DNA from 2 places in the Rugosimonospora acidiphila genome. Region 1 is predicted to be linked to the other one. Evidence: riboswitches for the same ligand, from Rfam matches in the RefSeq annotation. Region 1 holds a riboswitch; the other holds the start of a gene.

What was found. A riboswitch is a leader RNA that binds a small molecule or an ion and turns the genes downstream of it on or off. The one in region 1 is predicted to bind ZMP and ZTP.
Region 2: linked by a shared signal. The riboswitch ahead of ABEA87_RS38650 (phosphoribosylaminoimidazolecarboxamide formyltransferase) and the one ahead of ABEA87_RS37500 (glycine hydroxymethyltransferase) in region 1 are both predicted to bind ZMP and ZTP.

Annotation. Positions count from the first base shown of each region.
Region 1 is NZ_BAABJQ010000037.1:65,840-76,271, reverse strand. It holds gene pabB (aminodeoxychorismate synthase component I) at 1-159, opposite strand, end outside; gene ABEA87_RS37500 (glycine hydroxymethyltransferase) at 167-1,633, opposite strand; ZMP/ZTP riboswitch at 1,678-1,762, opposite strand; gene ABEA87_RS37495 (FUSC family protein) at 2,080-4,452, shown strand; gene ABEA87_RS37490 (HNH endonuclease signature motif containing protein) at 5,013-6,278, opposite strand; gene ABEA87_RS37485 (response regulator transcription factor) at 6,650-7,351, opposite strand; gene ABEA87_RS37480 (sensor histidine kinase) at 7,348-8,544, opposite strand; gene ABEA87_RS37475 (ATP-binding cassette domain-containing protein) at 8,680-9,627, shown strand; gene ABEA87_RS37470 (ABC transporter permease subunit) at 9,624-10,432, shown strand, end outside.
Region 2 is NZ_BAABJQ010000042.1:5,544-15,975, reverse strand. It holds partial or broken gene ABEA87_RS42815 (alcohol dehydrogenase catalytic domain-containing protein) at 52-375, opposite strand; gene ABEA87_RS38695 (helix-turn-helix transcriptional regulator) at 372-608, opposite strand; gene ABEA87_RS38690 (hypothetical protein) at 612-1,031, opposite strand; gene ABEA87_RS38685 (MarR family winged helix-turn-helix transcriptional regulator) at 1,196-1,630, shown strand; gene ABEA87_RS38680 (ester cyclase) at 1,627-1,971, shown strand; gene ABEA87_RS38675 (class I SAM-dependent methyltransferase) at 2,048-2,872, shown strand; gene dinB (DNA polymerase IV) at 3,094-4,341, shown strand; gene ABEA87_RS38665 (NADPH-dependent F420 reductase) at 4,454-5,122, shown strand; gene ABEA87_RS38660 (sugar porter family MFS transporter) at 5,274-6,731, opposite strand; gene hemF (oxygen-dependent coproporphyrinogen oxidase) at 6,976-7,893, shown strand; ZMP/ZTP riboswitch at 7,916-7,999, shown strand; gene ABEA87_RS38650 (phosphoribosylaminoimidazolecarboxamide formyltransferase) at 8,014-9,198, shown strand; gene ABEA87_RS38645 (TetR/AcrR family transcriptional regulator) at 9,324-9,950, opposite strand; gene ABEA87_RS38640 (right-handed parallel beta-helix repeat-containing protein) at 10,042-10,432, opposite strand, start outside.

The DNA.
Region 1 (10,432 bases):
GCGCAGCACGACCGGCGGCACGCCGGCCACCCGGCCCACCAGCTGGTACAGGTTGTAGGTGTACGAGTCGTAGTTGTCGACCAGCAGCACGCGCGGTGGGGCCCCGCCGGACTCCGGTCGCGCGGTCCCCTCGCCGGTAGTGCCCTCGCGGGTAGCCATCGCCGCGCTACGGCAGCGTGATGCCCGGGTAGAGCGGGAAGCCGGCCAGCAGGTCGGCCGCCTGGGCGCGCACCTTCTCGGCGACCGCGCCGTCCAGCGCGTACTTCGCCTTGGACGCCCCACCGCTCGCGTCGGCGGCCGGCCGCGTCGAGGTGAGCACCGTGATCATGAGCTCGGCGATCTGGTCCATCTCGGCCGCGCCGAGCCCCCGGGTGGTCAGGGCCGGCGTGCCGACGCGCACCCCCGAGGTGTACCAGGCGCCGTTGGGGTCCTGCGGGATCGAGTTGCGGTTGGTGACGATCCCGGAGTCGAGCAGGGCGGCCTCCGCCTGGCGCCCGGTCAGCCCGTGGGCGGACACGTCGACCAGTACCAGGTGGTTGTCGGTGCCGCCGGTGACCAGCCGGGCGCCCCGGCGCAGCAGCCCCTCGGCCAGGGCGGTCGCGTTGTCCACCACCCGCTGGGCGTAGTCGCGGAAGCTCTCGGTGCGCGCCTCGGCCAACGCGACCGCCTTGGCCGCCATCACGTGCGGCAGCGGGCCGCCGAGCACCATCGGGCAGCCCCGGTCGACGTGCTCGGCGAGTTCGTCCTGGCACAGCACCATGCCGCCCCGGGGACCGCGCAGCGTCTTGTGGGTGGTGGTGGTGACGATGTGCGCGTGCTGCACCGGGTCGAAGTCACCGGTGAGGACCTTGCCGGCCACCAGCCCGGCGAAGTGCGCCATGTCGACCAGCAGGGTCGCACCGACCTCGTCGGCGATCTCGCGCATGATCGCGAAGTTCACCCGCCGCGGGTAGGCCGAGTAGCCGCCGACCAGGATCAGCGGGCGGAACTCGCGGGCGGTGGCCCGCAGGGCGTCGTAGTCGAGCAGCCCGGTGGCCGGATCGGTGCCGTAGCTGCGCTGGTCGAACATCTTGCCGGAGATGTTCGGACGGAAGCCGTGGGTGAGGTGGCCCCCGGCGTCCAGGGCCATGCCGAGCATCCGCTGGTCGCCCAGCTCGCGGCGCAGCGTCGCCCAGTCCTGCTCGCTCAGGTCGTTGACCTGGCGGACCTGGGCGCGGCGCAGCGCCGGAGACTCGACCCGCTGGGACAGAACCGCCCAGAACGCGACCAGGTTGGCGTCGATGCCGGAGTGCGGCTGCACGTAGGCGTGCGAGGCGCCGAACAGCTCCCGGGCGTGCTCGGCCGCGATCGACTCCACGGTGTCGACCTGCTGGCAGCCGGCGTAGAACCGCCGCCCGACGGTGCCCTCCGCGTACTTGTCGGACAGCCAGTTGCCCATGGCCAGCAGGGTGGCCGGTGAGGCGTAGTTCTCGCTGGCGATCAACTTGAGGGAGCCGCGCTGGGCGTCCAGCTCGTCGGCGATGGCCTGCGCGATGCGCGGCTCGACGGCGCGTACGGCGTCCAGGCTGGCGCCGAAGGCCACGGATTCCGTACTGGATGATCGAGTACTGGACTCGGTGCTGGGGGTAGGCACGATGGAGCCTCCTTGAGTGCAGTGGGAGGCCCAGACGCACGGCACGGTGTCGGCCAGACGGGCGTCACGGCGACAGGGCCGCTCCCCGATGGTCGGTTCCATCCCAGCGCGCCAGTCACGGCCCGTCACGCAGTCTAACAGCGCGGGCCGGCACCCCGGACAGGCGAGGGCACCCCGGAGCGCGGCGCCCAGAACCGGGGCAAAACGCCCGCCGACCGGACCTTCGACTCGGGCCGCCCGCGCCGCGCCGCCACCGGGGCGGGCGGGCGAACAGAGGGAACGTCAACGGGGCAGGTCACCGTACACTCAGCAGCGATGTGCCTGCCTATGACACCCCCGCCCCCGGGCCTCGGTCTCTTCTCCGGCCGCCGCTCCCCGGGCCTCCGCCGCTCCCCGGGCCCCCACCGCTCCCTGGGTTTCCGCCCAGGCCGACCGTGCCCGGTCGCGTGAACGTCCTCCGGCTGCTACGCGCCCGGGATGCCAACCTGTCCGCGCTGCGCCGAGCGGGCCGGGCGGCGATCGTCGCGCCGGGCCTGTTCGCCCTGTCGGACAAGGTGATCGGAAGCCCGACGGTCGCCACCTTCGCCGCGTTCGGGACGTTCGCCACCCTGCTGTTCGTCGACTTCGGCGGCTCCATGCGGGAGCGGCTGCGGGCACAGGTCGGCCTGGTGCTGGCCGGCGCGCTCCTGGTCTGCCTCGGCACCCTGGTCTCCCAGGTGGTCTGGCTCGCCGTGCTCGCCACGTTCGTGGCGGGCCTGGCGGTGCTGTTCGCCGGCGTGGTCAGCTCGGCCCTGGCCGGCGCGACGACCGCGCTGCTCGTCGGGTTCGTTCTGCCGGTCACCCAGCCCGGGCCCCTCGGTTCGATCCCGGACGAGCTCGGCGGCTGGTTCCTGGCCGGCGCGACCTCGGTGATCGCCATCGCCGTGCTGTGGCCCGCCCCGACCCGCGAGCCGCTGCGGCTCTCGGCCGCGACGGCGTGCGAACGGCTGGCCCGGCGGCTGCGCGTGGACGTTGACTACGTGCGGGCGGGCTTCGACCCGGACCGGCGCCCGGCCCTCGACGAGGCGGCCGACGAGGCGCAGCGGGCCGTCGCGACGCTGCGCGGCTCGTTCTTTCGGACGCCGTACCGCCCCACCGGCCTCAGCACCGCGACCCGCACCCTGCTGCGCCTGGTCGAAGAGGTCATGTGGCTCGACTCCGTGCTGGTGCGGATGCCCTTGGAAACGCCGCGGGCACCCACCGATCCGGCGGTCTGCGAGCTGAAACTGGCCGCGGCCACGGTACTGGAGCGCGGCGCGGCGCTGCTGGAGTCGGGTACCGGCGACCCTCGCGAACTGGACCCCGACCTGCGACGCCTGGCGCGGGCCCGGGAGGAGATGGAACAGGCGGTCACCTCGAGCCTGCCGATCGGCAGCGCGCTGGTCCCGACCGCGCCGCGCGAGAATGAAGCCGGGGAGATCGGGGCAGCCGGGAAGCTCGGGGCAGCCGGGGAGCTCGTCACCTCCCTGGGGCCGAGCTTCCGCGCCCAGCAGCTGAGCTTCGCCGCGTCCGCCATCGCGGCGAACGTGACGCTGATCGTGGCCGCGAACCGGCGCACCTGGTGGCAGCACCTGCTCGGCCGCCGGCCGGACGGCGTGGAATCCCCGCTGTCGTCCGCCCGGGTGCGGGCGGGCTCCCACGTCGAGCGCCACTCGGTCTGGCTGCACAACAGCGTGCGCGGCGCCATCGCGCTGACCCTCGCCGTACTGGTGGCCGACGTGACCGGCGTCCAGCACTCGTTCTGGGTGGTCTTCGGCACCCTGTCCGTGTTGCGCTCCAACGCTCTGAACACCGGCCAGAACGCGCTGCGCGGCCTGCTGGGTACCGTCATCGGGTTCGTCGTCGGCGGCGTGATCATCGTGGCCGTCGGCACGAACACCGCGGTCTTCTGGGTGCTGCTGCCGCCAGCCATCGCGTTCGCCGGTCTGGCTCCCGCCGCCATCTCGTTCGCGGCCGGGCAGGCGGGCTTCACCGCCGCGCTGCTGATCCTCTACAACATCGTGGCGCCCGCTGGCTGGACGATCGGCTTGGTCAGGATCGAGGACGTGGCGATCGGCTGCGCGGTCAGCCTCGTGGCGGGGGCGCTGTTCTGGCCACGGGGAGCCGGCTCCGCGCTCGGCCAGGCGCTGGCCGAGGCGTTCTCCGACAACGCCCGGTTCCTGCGCGACGCCGTGCACTACGGGCTCACCCGGTGCGACGCACAGGTACCGACCGCTCCCGTTCCCGAGGACGCGAGCCGACGCGCCGCAGCCGCGTCGCGCCGGCTCGACGACGCCTTCCGCGGGTACCTGGCCGAGCGCGGTACGAAGTCGATCCCGCTGGCCGACCTCACGGCGTTGATCACCGGGGTCTCCGTGCTGCATTTCGGCGCCACCGCCATCCTCGACATCTGGCAGCGCAACGACGCCTCGCCGGCCGGGGACCGGGGCGCGGCCCGGGCGCAGATCCTCGACTCCGCCACGGTGCTGGTCAACTGGTACGAGCAGGCGGCCCGCGCGCTGGCCGGCTCCGGCACCGTACCGGACGAACTCGCGCACGACGGAGCGACGGACGGCCGCCTCGTCGAGGCGGTGCGACGCGACCTGACCGGCGAGGACGGCCGCGCCACGGCCACTGCGGTCAGAATGATCTGGACCGCGGACCACATCGACTCGGCGCGCCGCCTGCAGGCCGGGATCCTGGCGCCAGCCCGCGCGGTGGCCACCGCCCAACGGACGCCCCGCTCCTGGCTGGCCATGCGTCGAACGCGGCCCACCATGGTGCTCGAGGAGGCGGCCTAGGCTGCTGTCTCAGGGGCGGCGGCCCTGGCCCACCGGCGATCGCGGGCGCGTGCCCCGGAGGTTGCCCAGGCGCACGGCCGCTTCGGTCGCCGTCAGCCGAGCTGTTCGGCCAGCCCGACCATGACGCCCTCGGACCGCGGACGTAGCAGAGCCGACGTCGACAACGATGGAGACGTTGCACATCCGTTGATCGTCATACTGGCTCTCTTCGCCATCCCTCGCCGTTGGACGCGCACGGTGGCCGCGTCGGCTTGTGAGACGGTGAGACGAAGCCGCCGGGCCGTTCTCGACATCCTTGCCACCATCTTCATCGGGAGGCTTTTGACGCGGCCGACAGGCGCAGTCGATGGGGCGGCACCACCGCCTTGTCGCCAACGCTACCGCCGCAGCCCGGCCCACGCCGCGTCGGACGATACGCGACGAGCAGCGAGCAATGAGCGACGAGCGGTGCGCGACGAACGGTGCGCGACGAACAGCGAGCCGCGAGCGATGCGCGGCGAGTGGGCAGCGGCTAGCGGCTTTCGGGTGCCCTCGCTCGTGGCGATCGTTGCCGGTGGGTGTCATTGCCTACGGTGGTAGATGTTGCGGTGGTAGATGTTGCGGCGGGGTTGTTGGTCGGGGTCGAGGTATCGGGGTGGGATGAACTCGGGTAGCCCGTCGCCGGCGACTCTGACCTGCCAGTCGCCCTGGTGGATTACCCGGTGGTGGTGTGCGCACAGCAGGACCCCGTTGTCGAGGCTGGTGGGGCCGTCATCCAGCCAGCTGATGAGGTGGTGCCCGTCGCACCATCTGGGTGGGCGGTCGCAGCCGGGAAACGCGCAACCCCGGTCGCGTAGCACCAGGGCGCGGCGGGTCGGGCCGGTGAACAGGCGCCGCTCCCGGCCCACGTCCAGGACCTGACCCGTGCTGCCCAGCACGGCGGGCACGATCCGGGCATCACACGCCAGCCGGCGGGCGGCGGCGGGGCTGAGCACGGTCCCGTCGTCCAACGTGGCGGCGCCGATCTGCCGGCGGAGGGTGTCCAGGTCGACGGTGACGGTCACCTGCGGCCGGTCCCCACCGTTGTCGGGCAACTCCCCGCCGGCCAGGGCGAGTCGGCATACCTCCACCAGGGCGTCGGCGCGTCGCTGCTCCGGGCCGCGCAGCCCCGCCTGATCAACCGGTCGGGGTGCGCACAACGGGTCGATCGCGGCCCGGACCACGGCGGCGGACTCCTGGTCCAGCCACCCGGTCAGCCGCACCTTCGCCTGGCCGGGCACGTCGGTCAGGTACAGGCACCGGTCGGCGTGGGCACGGTCCTCGTCCTTGGCTAACTGTTGCGCGGCCTGTTCCTCGGCGAACTGGGGGGCGACCACGTCTAGCAGTCGGCTGGTCAGCCGACCCAACTCCTTGGGCCCGAACACCGCACACTGCCCGACCAGAAACTCCTCCCCCTCGGGGCGGACCCCGGCGGGGAGAGTGGGGACAGCGGCCGCGATCACCTGCGCCTGCTCAAGGTTGACCGTGCCGGCGGCCAACGCCTCCACCGTCTTCGGCAACTGGCCGTGCAACGCCGCGGCGAGCCTCACCTGACGCGCCGCCGCAGCCCCGGACAACCGGTATCGGTCGCGTAGCCACGCGGTCGTCGTCGTGGCACCCTGCCGCCGGGCAAGGTCCCGCCCATCGATCTCCCGAATCAAACCCAGCCGGACCGCGTCCAACCGCGACGCCAACGCATACGCCCGATCCAAACAGTCAATCAACACCTGCGGGGACTGAGCCCAGACCGACGCGTGCGCGAGCGACCGCACCGCGCGCTCCAGCTCGATCAACGGATCCCCGTCCACGATGCGAGGCTATTGATGGGGTCTGACAACTCTCGAGCCCAGCGATCCGGGTCACTGGCCAATGCGCGAATGGTGAACGAACCGGTCTGGCTGATGGTGCCGTCGATCGCGCGTTTGGTCGCGGCGCGCGAAGCCACCGTTCCGGACGTGATTCTGGCCGACCAACCCACAAACGCGCCCACATCCGCAGCGAGCGCCAACGGCGCTGGGGCCGGCCACGGTGGAGTTGCTCCGCGAACAGCACCCCGACCTGGCCGACTTGCCGCTGACGTTTGGCGCCCATGGCTCGCACCCTTGGCATTTTTTCGTCACTACTCAAGTCGCTGGTGAACCTGCTGACCGCGCCCCTGCGACTCGCGACACCGACGCCGTCACGACCTGTAAAAGCGGGGAACCACCAGCCCGGTCTCGTACGCGGCGACGACGGCCTGGGTACGGTCCCGCAGCCCCAGCTTGGTCAGCACACGGCTGACGTGGGTCTTGACGGTCTCCTCGGCGACCGTGAGCCGCACGGCGATCTCCGGGTTGGACAGCCCCTCCGCGACCAGGCGCAGCACCTGGGTCTCCCGCGGAGTGAGCGCGGCCAGCGTCGCCGAGGGGGGCGCGTCGGGGTGGTGCTGGTTGGCGAACTCGCCGATCAGCCGGCGGGTGATGGCCGGTGCGAGCAGTGCCTCGCCGTCGGCGATGACCCGGACAGCGTCGAAGAGCCGCTCCGCGGTGACGTCCTTGAGCAGGAAGCCGCTGGCCCCGGCGCGCAGCGCGTCGTACACGTACTCGTCCAGGTCGAAGGTGGTGAGGATGAGCACGCGCGGACGCGCCCCGGACCGGGCGCCGGTGAGCTGGCGGGTGGCCTCGATGCCGTCCGTACCGGGCATCCGGACGTCCATCAGCACCACGTCGGGGTCGTGCTCGCGGCAGATCCGCACCGCGTCGGCACCGTCGGCGGCGGTACCGACGACCGTGAAGTCGGGCTGCGTGGCCAGCAGCGCGGCGAACCCGGTGCGTACCACCTCGTGATCGTCGGCCACGACCAGCCGGATGGCCGGGAACGGTGCAGCCGTGGGGGCGCTCACCGCAGGTCCGAAGCGCCGGTGGGCAGCACGGCCTCGACCAGGAATCCACCGGTGCCGGAGCGGCCGGTGTACAGCCGGCCGCCGACCGCGGTGGCGCGCTCCCGCATGCCGAGCAGGCCGTGCCCGGTTGTGCGCGCCTGCGCGGCCGGCCCGGCGCCGTTGTCGCGCACCAGCAGCCGCAGTTCGTCGTCCGCGTAGTGCAGCTCGACGTCGACCGCCGCGCCCGGTGCGTGCCGCCGGGAATTGGTCAGGGCCTCCTGCACGATGCGGTACGCGGCCAGTTCCACGCCCGGGTCCAGGCTGGTCGGCGAGCCTCGCAGGATCAGGCGGGTACCGGCGCCGGTGGCGTCGCGCGCCTCGTCGATCAGGTCGGTGAGCTGCCGCAGCCCGGGCTGTGGGTGCCGCTGCGGGCCGGGGTCGGCGCCCTCCCGGGAGTCCTCGCGCAGCACGCCGAGCAGCCGGCGCATCTCGGTCAGCGCGGCGCGCGCCGTGTCGCCGATGGCGGACAGTCGCCGCGCGCCCTCGGTGGGCAGGCCGGGTGTGGTCAGCCGGGCGGTCTCGGCCTGTACCGCGATCATGGAGACATGATGCGCCACGACGTCGTGCAGTTCGCGGGCGATCCGGGCGCGCTCCCCCCGTGCGGTGTGCTCCAGCAGCGTGCCGGCGATCGCGTGCCGGGCGGCCCGGTGCTCGGCGTCCTCCCGCTGGATCCGGACGGCGATGCCGGCGCCGGCCGCGACCGGCACCAGCGAGGCCAGCGCGACGGCCGCCGCGCGGACGTACGCGCCGGCCGGATCCGTGAGCGCCACCGCCAGGTACGGCACGCCGAGCGCCACCGCCCCGGGTGGCCAGCCGCGCCGGCCGAGCCGGTACGCGACGAGCACCTGCGCGGCGGCGCCGGCCACGGTCGGCGCGTGCAGGGCGGCCAGGCCGAGCAGGTTCGCCGCGCTGACGGTGGCCGCCGCGGCGACCGGATCGGCCAGCGCCAGCGGCGCGGTGGCGGCCAGGCCGAGCAGGCACAGCAGCAGGACGTACGGGCCGAGCGCGGCGGTGCCGGCCTGCCGGACGATCAACTCGGCGAGGGCGGCCACCCCCAGCAGCGCCCCGGCCAGGGCCGGAGCGTGCCGCGCCGCCGCGCCATCGCGCCACCACCGGCCCACCCAGTCCGCGGCGCCGCCCTCGACCGTGCCCACGCAGGCCATTGTGCCGGTGACGGGAGTGCCCGGCATCCCCTGCGCCGGGGATCTCGGCATCCCTGACGCGAGGGAGGCGAAAGATCGCTCCCCGGCGTGACGACCGAACCCCGCCGGTTTTCTACCGTCGTTGCCATGGAAGCAACCATTGAGGTCGACGGCCTGCGGAAGCGGTTCGGGTCGACCGTGGCGCTGGACGGGATGTCGTTCGCGGTACGGCCCGGGCAGGTCACCGGGTTCGTCGGCCCGAACGGTGCCGGGAAGTCCACCACCATGCGCGTGATCCTGGGCCTGGACTCCGCCGACGAGGGTCGGGCTCTGGTCGCCGGCCGCCCGTACGGCGCCCTGCGCGAACCGCTGCGCCACCTCGGCGCCCTGCTGGACGCGGCGGCGCTGCACCCGGCCCGTACCGGCCGCAACCACCTGCTGTGGCTGGCGCACTCCCAGGGGCTGCCCGCCCGGCGGGTCGAGGCGGTGCTCGCCCAGGCCGGGATGGAGAGGGCGGCCGGGCGCAGGGCGGGCGGCTACTCCCTCGGCATGCGGCAGCGGCTCGGGATCGCCGCGGCCATGCTGGGCGACCCGCCGGCGCTGATGCTCGACGAGCCGTTCAACGGCCTGGACCCCGAGGGCATCGTGTGGATGCGCGGATACCTGCGGGGGCTGGCCGCGCAGGGCCGGGCCGTGCTGGTCTCCAGCCACCTGATGAGCGAACTGCAGGACACCGCCGGGCACCTCGTGGTGGTCGGGCGCGGGCGGGTGGTCGCGGACACCAGCGTGGCGGACCTGATCGCCGCCGCGTCGGGCGACCGGGTCACCGTGCGCACGGCCGAGCGCACCGAGGCCATGGCGGCCCTGGCCCAGGCCGGCGCCACGGTCGCGACCACCGATCGGGAGACCATCACCGTGGCCGGGCTGCCGGCCGAGCGGATCATCTCGCTGCTGAGCGAGGCCGGGGTGCGCTTCTCCGAGGTGTCGGGGCACCGGGCCAGCCTGGAAGAGGCGTACATGGAGTTGACCCGGGACGCGGTCGAGTTCCGGGCCGGCCGGCCGGAGGCCGACGAGCCGCAGGGGGCGGCCCGATGACGGCCGACACCGCCACCGGGTACCGGACGCCCGCGCCCGCCGCCCACGATGGCTTCGGGCGGCTGCTGCGCGCCGAGTGGACCAAGTTCCGCACGGTCCGGGGCTGGGTCGTCGGCACCGCCCTCGCAGCGGTGATCATGGCAATGTTCGGACTGGTCGCGGCGGCCGGCAACGGTAGGCCAGGGTCCGGGGGCGGCGGGGGCGTGCTGACCGGACCGGGCGGCGAGGGGGTCACCGACGGCCTCTACTTCGTGCACCGGCCGCTGGCCGGCGACGGCACCATCACCACCCGGGTGACCTCGCTGACCGGCGCCCCGCTAACCCCGGACGGGGCCGGCGGCGCCGGCGGCGGTGACGGGGCCGGCGGGGGTGACGGCGGTGACGGGGCCGGCGGGGGTGACGGCGGTGACGGGGCCGGCGGGGGTGACGGCGCCGGTAACCCGGACGGGGGCGGTGGGGCGGCCCAGCCGTGGAGCAAGGCGGGGCTCATCGTCCGGGAGAGCACCACGCAGGGCTCCGCCTACGCGGCGATCATGGTGACCGGCGGCCACGGCGTGCGGATGCAGTACAACTTCACCGGCGACACCGCCGGGCCGGCCGGTACCGTCTCGATGGCCTCCCCGCGCTGGCTGCGACTGACCCGTACCGGGGACACGATCACCGGGTACGCCTCCGCCGACGGTACGGCGTGGACGACCGTGGGCCGTGTCCGGCTGTCCGGGCTGTCCCCGACCGTACCGGGCGGGCTGTTCGTCGCCTCCCCGGACGCGGTCGCGTACCACCAGCACCTCGGCGGCTTCAGCGC
Region 2 (10,432 bases), on a different contig from region 1:
GCGCGTGTCAGTCGCGGACCTGTAGCACCACCTGCCTCCGGCGGCGTCGACGACCGCGAACTCGGCGTAACCGCCGGCGCCATCGCGGAACCGCGTCATGGCCATGGCCCGATCACCACAGGACAGGTCCGTGGTTCCCGGTCCGACCTGATCGATCACGCCGGCCACGTCGTACCCGAGGACGCAGGGCGTGGACAGTCCGGCCCAACTCCCGTCCCGGCGGTTGCCGGTGTCGACGGGGTTCACCCCGGCCGCGTGCACGGAGATGCGGACCTGGCCGGGACCTGCTGCCGGGTCTGGAAGGTCGGCCGTGCGCAACTGATGCCGGTCACCGAATCCGTTGACGAGTTCCGCCTCCCGGCTGCCCTTACTCATTGGCCCGTCGACCCGTCGGGGTACTGGAAAACCTCGTCGAGGGGTACGCCGAAGACCTGGGCGATCTGGAAGGCGACCTCCAGGGACGGCGAGTAGCGCCCCTGTTCGATGGCGATGACGGTCTGCCGGGTCACGCCGATGCGCTCGGCCAGTTGGGCCTGGGTCATCTCGTCGTGGCCGAAGCGCAGCACGCGGATCCGGTTGGTGATCCGGGTGGGTTTGCTCGGTGCCACCGGTCACAGCCCTCGGCGGTAGGCGACGAGCCGGATCACCGAGTCGACCACGGCCGACAGCACGAACCCGAGCCAGATGACGTTGGCGATCCAGAAGTAAGCCCAGTGGTCCAACGCCCCGATGATCCCGGCGGTCGCGCCACCGATCACGCACCAGCGGCTGGCGTGTTCACCGAAGCGGGCGATGTCCCGGTCCCGCACGTCGGCCTTGCTGCTATCGCTGGGCCTGGCCACCTCCAGGGCGCTGCGGACCACCGTCGCGATGAGGATCGACGCCACGGTCGTCACCACCAGCGGCGCGACGTAGGACACGTGCGCGACCGATGTGTGCACCAGGCGGGGCACGACGACCGCGAGATAGGCGATATAGGCGCAGGCGAAGGAGAGCAGTTGGGTCCAGACGCCCTTCTCTTCGTACGACATCGCGACCTCCGCAGAGTCAAGAATCTTTGACACCATCCGAATGTAAAGCGGACCGGACTCCATGTCAAATACTCTTGACAGTGACGCGACAGCCGGGAACGGGCGATCCCACGCCCGGAGCGGAATCTCTTGAGGTAATCAAGAGTTGCAGGTATAAAGTATTGGTGAGTGAGGAGACGTCGGAGGACAGGTTCTTCCGCGAATTCGGCGCCGCTCACGCCGAGCTGCGACAGGCGTTCGCGCGGCACGTGGGCATGAGTCCGCTTCGAGTGCAACTGCTCGTGCGGCTGAGACGAGACGGCGAGATCAGCCACAGCAACCTACGCCAGGCACTGGGCATCGACGGTGCGACCGTCACCAGGTTGGTCAAGGAGTTCGAGGCCGAAGGACTGGTTGGCCGTCGCCTCGACCCGGGGGACAACCGCTACACCCTGGCCGCACTCACTGCCAGTGGCGAGCGGATGGCCAACGACCTGGCGCGATCGCACCAGTCGTACCAGGAACGGCTGCTCGACGGCGTCTCCACCCACGAGCAGGAGGTCGTGCTGCGCGTCCTGCGCCGCGTGCGCGCGAACGTGACCGAACAGGAGAGCCGATGACCGACGAGGTGCGGGCCGCGGCCCGGCGCATGTATACCGCGTTCAACGATCGCGACTACGGGGCCGTCGAGGAGATCTTCACAGCGGATTTCTACAGCCATCCCCTGGCCGCCACCGGACCGGAGAGCGTCGCGCGGGCGTGGCAACGTTTCCACGAAGCGTTCCCCGAGGTCCAGATGGTCGTCGAGGACCTGATCGTCGAGGCGGACCGGGTCGCCGTCCGCACGAGCGTGCGCGGTGTTCCCGGCGGACAGTCACCGACCATGCTGGAGATTTTCCGGGTGGACAACGGTCGTGTCGCCGAGCTGTGGGGTCTGTCGTCCTTGCGGCGCGACGCCTGAAATCCTGCCCCCTGCCCGCCTCAGCCCTGCGCACAATTCGGTTGCGGGACGTGCGGGCGTCCGGCATTCTGCCCGGATGCCCGCTCACAATTCCGGTGAGTCGGCCCACCACCGTAGCTGGTCCTGGGATCCGTCGCTGTATGCCGGAAGCGCCGCTCACTACGCCACCGGCCGGATGGCCTACCCGCCGGAGCTCGCCACCGTCCTGGTCGCGGAACTCGGCCTTGATGGCACGGGCACATTGCTCGACGTCGGATGCGGACCCGGATCGCTGACTCTCCTCCTCGCGCCGAACTTCGCACGGGCGATCGGCGTCGATGCGGACCAGGAGATGGTCCATGAGGCCGCCAGACAGGCGGCTGCGCATCACGTGGACAACGCGTCATGGCGGTGCATTCGGGCCGAGGACCTACCGGCCGACCTGCCATCCGTCGACGTCATCACGTTCGCGCAGTCGTTCCATTGGATGGACCGACCACGGGTCGCCGCAGCGGCACGCCGTCTCCTGGCGCTCGGCGGCGCCCTGGTTCATGTGAGCGCGACGACCCACCGGGGCGTCGCCACCGGTGAACAGGACCCGCCCTGGGACGCGATCACCGATCTGATCGAGACGTACCTAGGTCCGAAGCAGACCGTACCGGGAGACTCGCCCGGCAACGAGGACGAGATCTATCGGGCAGCCGGGTTCGAGGGTCCCCGCGACATTGAGCTACCGAGCCGCATCGTCCACCGGTCGGCAGACGACATTGTCGCCTCCGTGTACTCCCTGTCGAGATCCACTCCGCACCTGTTCGGCGACCAGCTGTCCGCGTTCGACCGCGACCTCCGCGCGCTGCTGAGGGAAGCTGGCGACGAGTTCACCGAACGGACCCGTCCGGTCGTCCTGCATCTCTGGCGATGAGCGGCAGTCAGGGACGACCTCCGCCGTAGCGCCAGGTCCAGATCAGGCAGCCGGCCGGCCGTGGTTCTGGCGGTGAGCGAGATCGTCGAGGATGGCGGCGGTGGCGGTAGCACCGAACCGGGTGACGCCGATGTTGGCCATCGCGAGGAACCCTGCAAGGCACACCGTTGAAATCCCCACTCCCCACCCACGAATTAGAACATATGTGCGATGATGCGGGGGTGCCTGGCGAGGCGACCATCCTGCACGCCGACCTCGACGCGTTCTACGCGTCGGTGGAGCAGCGTGACGACCCCCGGCTGCGTGGCCGGCCCGTGATCGTCGGGTCGGGCGTGGTGCTCGCCGCGAGCTACGAGGCCAAGGCCTGCGGGGTGCGCACCGCGATGGGCGGACGGCAGGCCCGGCGGCTGTGCCCGTCGGCCGTCGTGGTGGAGCCCCGGATGTCGGCCTACGCGCAGGCCAGCAAGGCGGTCTTCGAGGTGTTCCGGCAGACCACGCCGCTGGTCGAGGGCCTGTCCATCGACGAGGCGTTCCTGGATGTCGGCGGCCTGCGCCGGATCTCGGGAAGCCCGGCGGAGATAGCGGCCCGGCTGCGCGGCGAGGTGCTGTCCCGGGTCGGGTTGCCGATCACGGTCGGCGTCGCCCGCACGAAGTTCCTGGCCAAGGTGGCCAGCCGGGTGGCCAAGCCGGACGGCCTGCTGGTGGTGCCGCCAGACGGCGAGGTGGCCTTCCTGCATCCGCTGCCGGTGGAGGCGCTCTGGGGCGTGGGCCCGGTCACCGCCGGCAAGCTACGGGAGCGCGGCATCCACACGGTCGGGCAGGTGGCCCGGCTCGGCGAGGCGGCGCTGGTCTCGGTACTCGGCCCCGGGTCAGGGCGGCACCTGCACGCTCTGGCGCTGGGCCTGGACCCACAGGGAAGCGCGGCCGGGCCGGGGCGTGGGGGAGACTACGCCCAACGCCCCTCCCGACCCGTCCAGGTCGGCCGGCGCCGCGGCTCGATCGGAGCCCAGCGCGCCCTGGGCCGCTCCCACCGCTCGCCGGCCGAACTCGACGCGGTACTCGCCGGGCTCGTCGACCGGGTGACCGGGCGGATGCGGGCCGCGGGGCGGCCGGGACGCACGGTGGTATTGCGGCTACGCTTCGGTGACTTCTCCCGCATCACCCGCTCACAGACGCTGCCCTGGCCGACCTCCGGGACCCGTCCGATCCTCGGCACCGCCCGGGCGCTGCTGGCCGCGGCCATGCCGATGGTGCGCGACCGGGGCCTCACCCTCGTCGGGGTGGCCGTGGGCAACCTCGATGACGGCGGCATCCAGCTGGAGTTGCCGCTGCACCCGGGGGCCGAGGCCGACGCCGACCTCGACGCGGCGGTGGACGCCGTGCGGGAGCGGTTCGGCTCCTCGGCCGTCACCCGGGCGGCCCTGCTCGGCCGCGACGGCGGGCCGGCCGTGCCGCTGCTGCCGGACTGAACACCCAGGATGCTTCACGGCCGGCGCCGGCGGCTGGTTCACCGGGACGGGCCCGCCGTGGGTGTCACCACATCAAGGAATGTTGGCCGCCCTCCGATGGTTGCCCAGAACCATGACGACTGTGGGCTTCATTGGTAGCGGAAACATCGGTGGCACCGTAGCCCGACTGGCGATAGCGGCCGGGTATGACGTGGTCCTCAGCAACTCCCGGGGACCCGAGACGCTCAAGGACCTCGTGGACGAGCTCGGCCCCCGGGCTCGGGCCGCCACCCCTCAAGAGGCTGCGACGGCCGGCGACCTGGTGGTCGTGAGCGTCCCGCTGAAGGCGTACCGGTCGGTGCCGGCCGACGCGGTGGCCGGGCGTGTGGTCATCGACACGAACAACTACTACCCCGAGCGTGACGGGCAGGTTGCCGAGCTGGACGACGACTCGGCCGCCAGCAGCGAGCTGCTTCAGGCGCACCTGCCGAACGCCAAGGTGGTGAAGGGATTCAACAACATTTACTTCAAGCACCTCGGATCGCTGGCCCGCCCGGCCGGTTCGGCGGATCGCACCGCCCTCCCGATCGCCGGCGATGACGCGCAGGCCAAGGCGAGGGTCACCACGTTCCTGGACGAGATCGGGTACGACGCGGTGGACGGCGGCTCGCTGCGCGACTCGCGCGCCTTCCAGCCGAACACCCCCGCGTACGCCGGGCTGTACGGGCAGTTCAGCGACGAGACCGGGGTCGCGGCCGACGCGGCTGCGGTACGGGCCGCCCTGGCCGCCTTCGGCGCCTGAGCGATCGATCCGTCGAGCCATCCCCGCTGCCGTCGCGCCTGCCGACCCGGCGGCAGCGGGGATGTGCGCACCGGAATCGCGGTGAACACGATGGTGGGTCGCCACGGGTATCCGCGACGACCCACCATCCACAGTGGAGCATATTTCGGCGTCAGGCGACCGCGGCGCCGGTGACCGCCTGCTTATCGAACAGCGCAGTGATCTCCTCGACCGAACGGCCCTTGGTCTCCGGCAGGAACCGGCCGACGAACGCGACAGCCATCAGACACAGCACCGCGAAGCAGACCATCACCCAGGCCAGCCCGATCGCCGACTGCCAGGTCGGGAAGGCCTCGATGAGCGCGAAGTTGGCGAGCCAGTCGACGGTGGCGCCGATCGCGGCGGCCTGGCCGCGCACCGCGGTCGGGAACACCTCGCCCTGGATGAGCCAGCCGGTGCCGCCTACGCCGACCGCGAAGCTGGCGATGAACATGCACAGGCCGATCATCACCACGACCGTGCGCGGCGTCCCGGTCATCAGCCCCAGGCCGATGGCAGCGACCACCCCGAACACGGCCATCCCCAGGTACCCGCCGATCGCCAGCCGGCGCCGCCCGATCCGGTCGATGTAGCGGAACGCGAGGTACGTGGCGGCCACGTTGACCACCGTCATGATGGCGGTCACCTCGACGCCGGCGACCGTGGTGGCCACCTTCGAGGTGTCGCTGCCCTGGAACAGCGGGCCGAGCAGGTGCGGGCCGTAGTACAGCGGCACGTTGATGCCGGTGATCTGCTGGAAGACGAAGAACACGCAGACCACCATCAGCGCCCGGCGCACGCCCGGGGTCCAGGTCCGGAACTTGGCGCGCTCGCGCCCGTGCTCGCTGGCCTCCAGCCGGCGGGCGGCCCGCTCGACGTCCTCGGTGGTCGCCTGCACACCCAGGATCGCGACGGCCTTGCGCGCCTCCTCGTAGCGGCCGTGGCGCAGCAGCCAGCGCGGTGACTCGGGCATCCGGGTGCGCAGCACCAACCCGATCAGCGCCGGCACCGCACCCAGGCCCAGGATCAGACGCCAGTCCAGGGTCCCCGCGCTGTGCGGCATCGTCTTGAAGATGACCAGCGCCACCACGTACGCCACCAGGATGCCGACAGTCACCATCCACTGCTGCAGCATGCCCAGCGACCCGCGCCGGTTGCGCGGCGCGTACTCGGCGATGTAGGCGGTCGCGATCGCCGAGTCGGCACCGACCGCGATGCCGATCAGCGTGCGCGCGGCGAGCAGCACCGCGGCGTCCGGTGTGAACGCGGACAACAGGGCGCCCACCGCGTAGATCAGGGCATCCGCGATCAGCAGGTACTTGCGTCCCAGCCGGTCGGTCAGCGGACCGGCCAGGATCGCGCCGGCCGCCGCGCCCAGCGAGGCACCCGCCACCAGATAGCCCAGGGCGAACCCGCTGAGGTGATACGGCACGAAGTTCAGCGCCGATCCGATGTTCGAGGTGTCGAATCCAAACAGGAACCCACCGATGGTGGCCAATATGGTCAATGACCAGTAGAAGCCGGTCGGTGACCGCTGGTCCAACGCCTCCAACACATCAGGCCCGCCGGCGGCGGCGGTCGTTGTCGTCATGTGCGCCCCCTTCACCAACCAGTACCCGGCGGCCGCCAGCGGTCGCCGTGCTTCACCGACTACCCAGTCGCGCTTCTGACCAATCCGAGCGGCTCGGATGTGAGATCGGCCATGGTGCGTGGATGCGGTACCGTGGCGCGCGGCAGGCGCGGTGGCGCGGATCACGCATCCGCCGGTGGGCACGCGGGCCGGCCGACCGGTTCCGCGTTCACGCGACGCGATGGCGCCAGGGAGGCACATCGGGATGGGCAGGGCCGAAACGGTCGTCGAATTCCTGCGGCAGGAGCAGGCGCGGCTGGTTGACGGGTTCGAGCGGATGGACGGGCGGGCCACCTTCCGGCAGGCGCCGTGGAGCCGCCCCGAATTGGGCGGCGGCACCGCGCGCATCCTCGAGCAGGGCAGGGTGTTCGAGCGCGGGGGCGTGAACGTGTCGTTGGTGCACGGCGCCCGGGTGCCGGCCAGCATCGCCGACACGCAGCCGGAGCTTGCCGGCAGGCCGTTCGTGGCGACCGGCATCTCGGTGGTGCTGCACGCGGTGAACCCGTACACGCCGTCGTTCCACGCCAACTTCCGGTACTTCGAGGTGGACGGCGGCGAGCGGGACGGCACGTGGTGGTTCGGCGGCGGTGCCGACCTGACCCCGTGCTACGCCTTCGAGCAGGACGCGACGCACTTCCACGCCACCCTGAAAGCCTGCTGCGACCGGTACGATCCGGGCTGGTACCCGGCCTGGAAGCAAGCCTGCGACCGGTACTTCTACCTGCCGCACCGCGCCGAGATGCGGGGCGTGGGCGGCATCTTCTTCGACCGGCTGTCCGGGGCCGACGGGGTCAGCTGGCAGCGCTGCTTCGACTTCGTCCGGGACGGCAGCGGTGTGCTGCTCGACGCGATCGAGCCGATCGTCGCGCGGCGCCGCGCGACGCCCTACGGCCAGCGGGAGCGGCAGTGGCAGCTGCTGCGGCGCGGGCGCTACGTGGAGTTCAATCTGGTGTATGACCGGGGCACCCGGTTCGGGCTGGAGACCCGGGGCAACGTCGAGGCGATCCTGATGTCGCTGCCGGCGGTGGCGGGCTGGGCGTTCGATGTGCGGCCGGAGCCTGGCAGCCCCGAGGAGCTGACCGTCCGGTGCCTGCAACCGACGGACTGGGCCGCGCGCGCCTGACGCGGGCGCGAACTGTTAACGTGGCGGTGGCCGCGACTGGCGAAGGTGGGTCACCACCGGGAAGCGGCCGCAGGACACGTCGGCGCCGACCGCCTGGGCATCCGCGACGCGCGAGGCTCGATGCGCCGGAGGCAAACCATGACGCGCCCGCCGATGATGCGACCGCCGAGGTCGCAACCGTCCGCCGTTCCGCTGCGGTACGGCATGAATCCCCACCAGCGGCCGGCCGCCGCCACCCCCCTCGATGCGGCCCACCCGCCGCTGCGGGTGCTGCACGGCGAGCCGTCCTACATCAATCTGCTGGACGCCCTCGGTGCGTGGCAACTCGTACGGGAGGCCGCGGGTGCCCTGGGCCGCCCGGCCGCCGCGTCGTTCAAGCACGTCTCACCGGCCGGGGCGGCGACCGCCGGGCCGATCGACGCGGTGATGGCCGAGACCTACGGCGTGGACGGTGCCGCCCTCAGCGGGGTGGCCAGCGCGTACGTCCGGGCCAGGGACACCGATCCGAAGAGTTCGTACGGCGACTTCGTCGCCGTCTCCGAACCGGTGGACGAGGCGCTGGCCCAGTTGCTGCGCCGCGTGGTGTGCGACGGAATCGTGGCGCCCGGCTACGCCCCGGGCACGATGGCCACCCTGTCGGCGAAAAAGGGCGGCGGTTTCCTGGTGCTGGAGGCCGACCCGGCCTTTCGGCCGCCGGCCGAGCAGGTACGCGAGGAGTACGGGTACCGGTTCGTGGCGCCGCGCGACGACATCGAACTCGGCCCGGCGCACCTGGCCGACCCGGTGTGCGGCACGCTGCCCGGGCCGGCCCGCGACGACCTGTTGCTGGGACTCATCACGGTGCGGTACACCCAGTCGAACTCGGTCGCGTATGTGCGCGACGGGATGACGCTGGGCGTCGGGGCGGGGCAGCAGTCCCGGGTGGACTGTGTCCGGCTGGCCGGTGCCAAGGCCGGCACCTGGTGGCTGCGCCGGCACCCGGCGGTACGCGCGGTGCCCGTCGAGGCGACCGCGCGGGTGCAGGATCGGGTGGGGGAGCGGATCCGCTATCTCGACGGGGACCTGCCCGGCGTTGCGCCGCTGGCGGCCGCCGAGCGCGGTGACTGGCTGGCCCGGCTCGACGGGGTGAGCCTGGCGTCGGACGGGGCGCTGCCGTTCCGCGACAACGTCGACCACGCGCGCCGCCACGGGGTGCGGTACATCGCCGAGCCGGGCGGCGCGGCGCGCTCCGGCGACGTGGTGGCGGCGTGCCGGGAGCACGGCATGACGCTCTGCCACACCGGCGTGCGGCTGTTCCGGCACTGACGCGAGGCGACGGGCGCGGCCGAGCCGGAGCAGGTCGCGCCCGAGAGCGTGGCGGCACGGGCCGCCGCCGGATGCCCCTGGTCCGCGGGCGCACTCTGCGGCGCGGCCGGGTGCTCCCGCGGACCTCAGCCCGGTTCGGCGATTCGCGCCCGGTGGCCCGCCGGTAGCGGTGCGATGCCGTCGCGCAGCAGGTCGAGGCAGCGTCCGGCCTGGTCGGCGTCGGCGCTGGTCAGCGCGATGCCGTTGGCCAGCGTCAGCAGGTCGGCCGGATCGAGGCCGGCGCGGGCGGCACCGCGGCGTTGGGCGCGGGCCAGCAACCGGGACGCGGTCGCGCGCATCGCGTCGTGCCAGCCGTCGAACAGTGCCGAACGCTGCCCGCCGCGATCGTTGGGAATGGCCTGTGCCAGCTCCCGTTTGGTGGCCACGTGCGCGATGAAGGCCCGCAGCCAGGTCAGCAACGCCTCGCCGGGCGCCTCGTGCGCGAGCAGCGCTTCGCCCCGGGCGCACAGCTCGGTCACCTCGTCGGCGTACACCGCGATGATCAGCTCGCGGCGGGTCGGGAAGTGCCGGTACATCGTGGCGTTGCCGATGCCGGCGCGGCGGGCGATGTCGTCCAGGGGGGCGTCGGCGCCGTGCTCGGCGAACACCTCGCGGGCGGTCGCGAGCAGCCGGTCGTAGTTGCGCTGCGCGTCGGCGCGCCGCGGGCGTGGCGGTGCCTGATCCGGTGCCGGCCCGGCGGCGGGCGGTGGCATGCTCCTCCTAGGACAATCGGGGAACTCCCCGCTTACCGTAGCAGGGGGACCGCCTGCCGCCGCGCCCGGCCAGGGTGCGTCTCGAAATCGGTTAGGCGGGCTCGATGATCAGCCAGGCGACGACCGACTTGTCGTTCGCCGCGCCCTTGACGCTGAACGACTTGCCCGCCGTCCGGGCGGACACGTAGGCGACGCCGGCCGGGGTGCCGCCGGGCGTCTGCACGGTCAGGAAGATGCGGCTGCTCGCGGTGACGGCGGTCGTGGCGACGGTCACCGCGGTGGTGCCGTTGAGGGTGAGGGTACCCATCTTGGCATTGGTGCCCTCCTTGACCCGCAGCCCCTTGCCGGCGAGGCCGGCCACGATGTCCGAGTCCGCACTGCCGATCTGGGCCTTGGCCAGCCGGCCCCAGGTGGCGTCGGTGGTCGCGTTGCCCGGCCCGAGCGACAGCGACCCGGCGGCGCTGAACACGACGCGGCTGGAG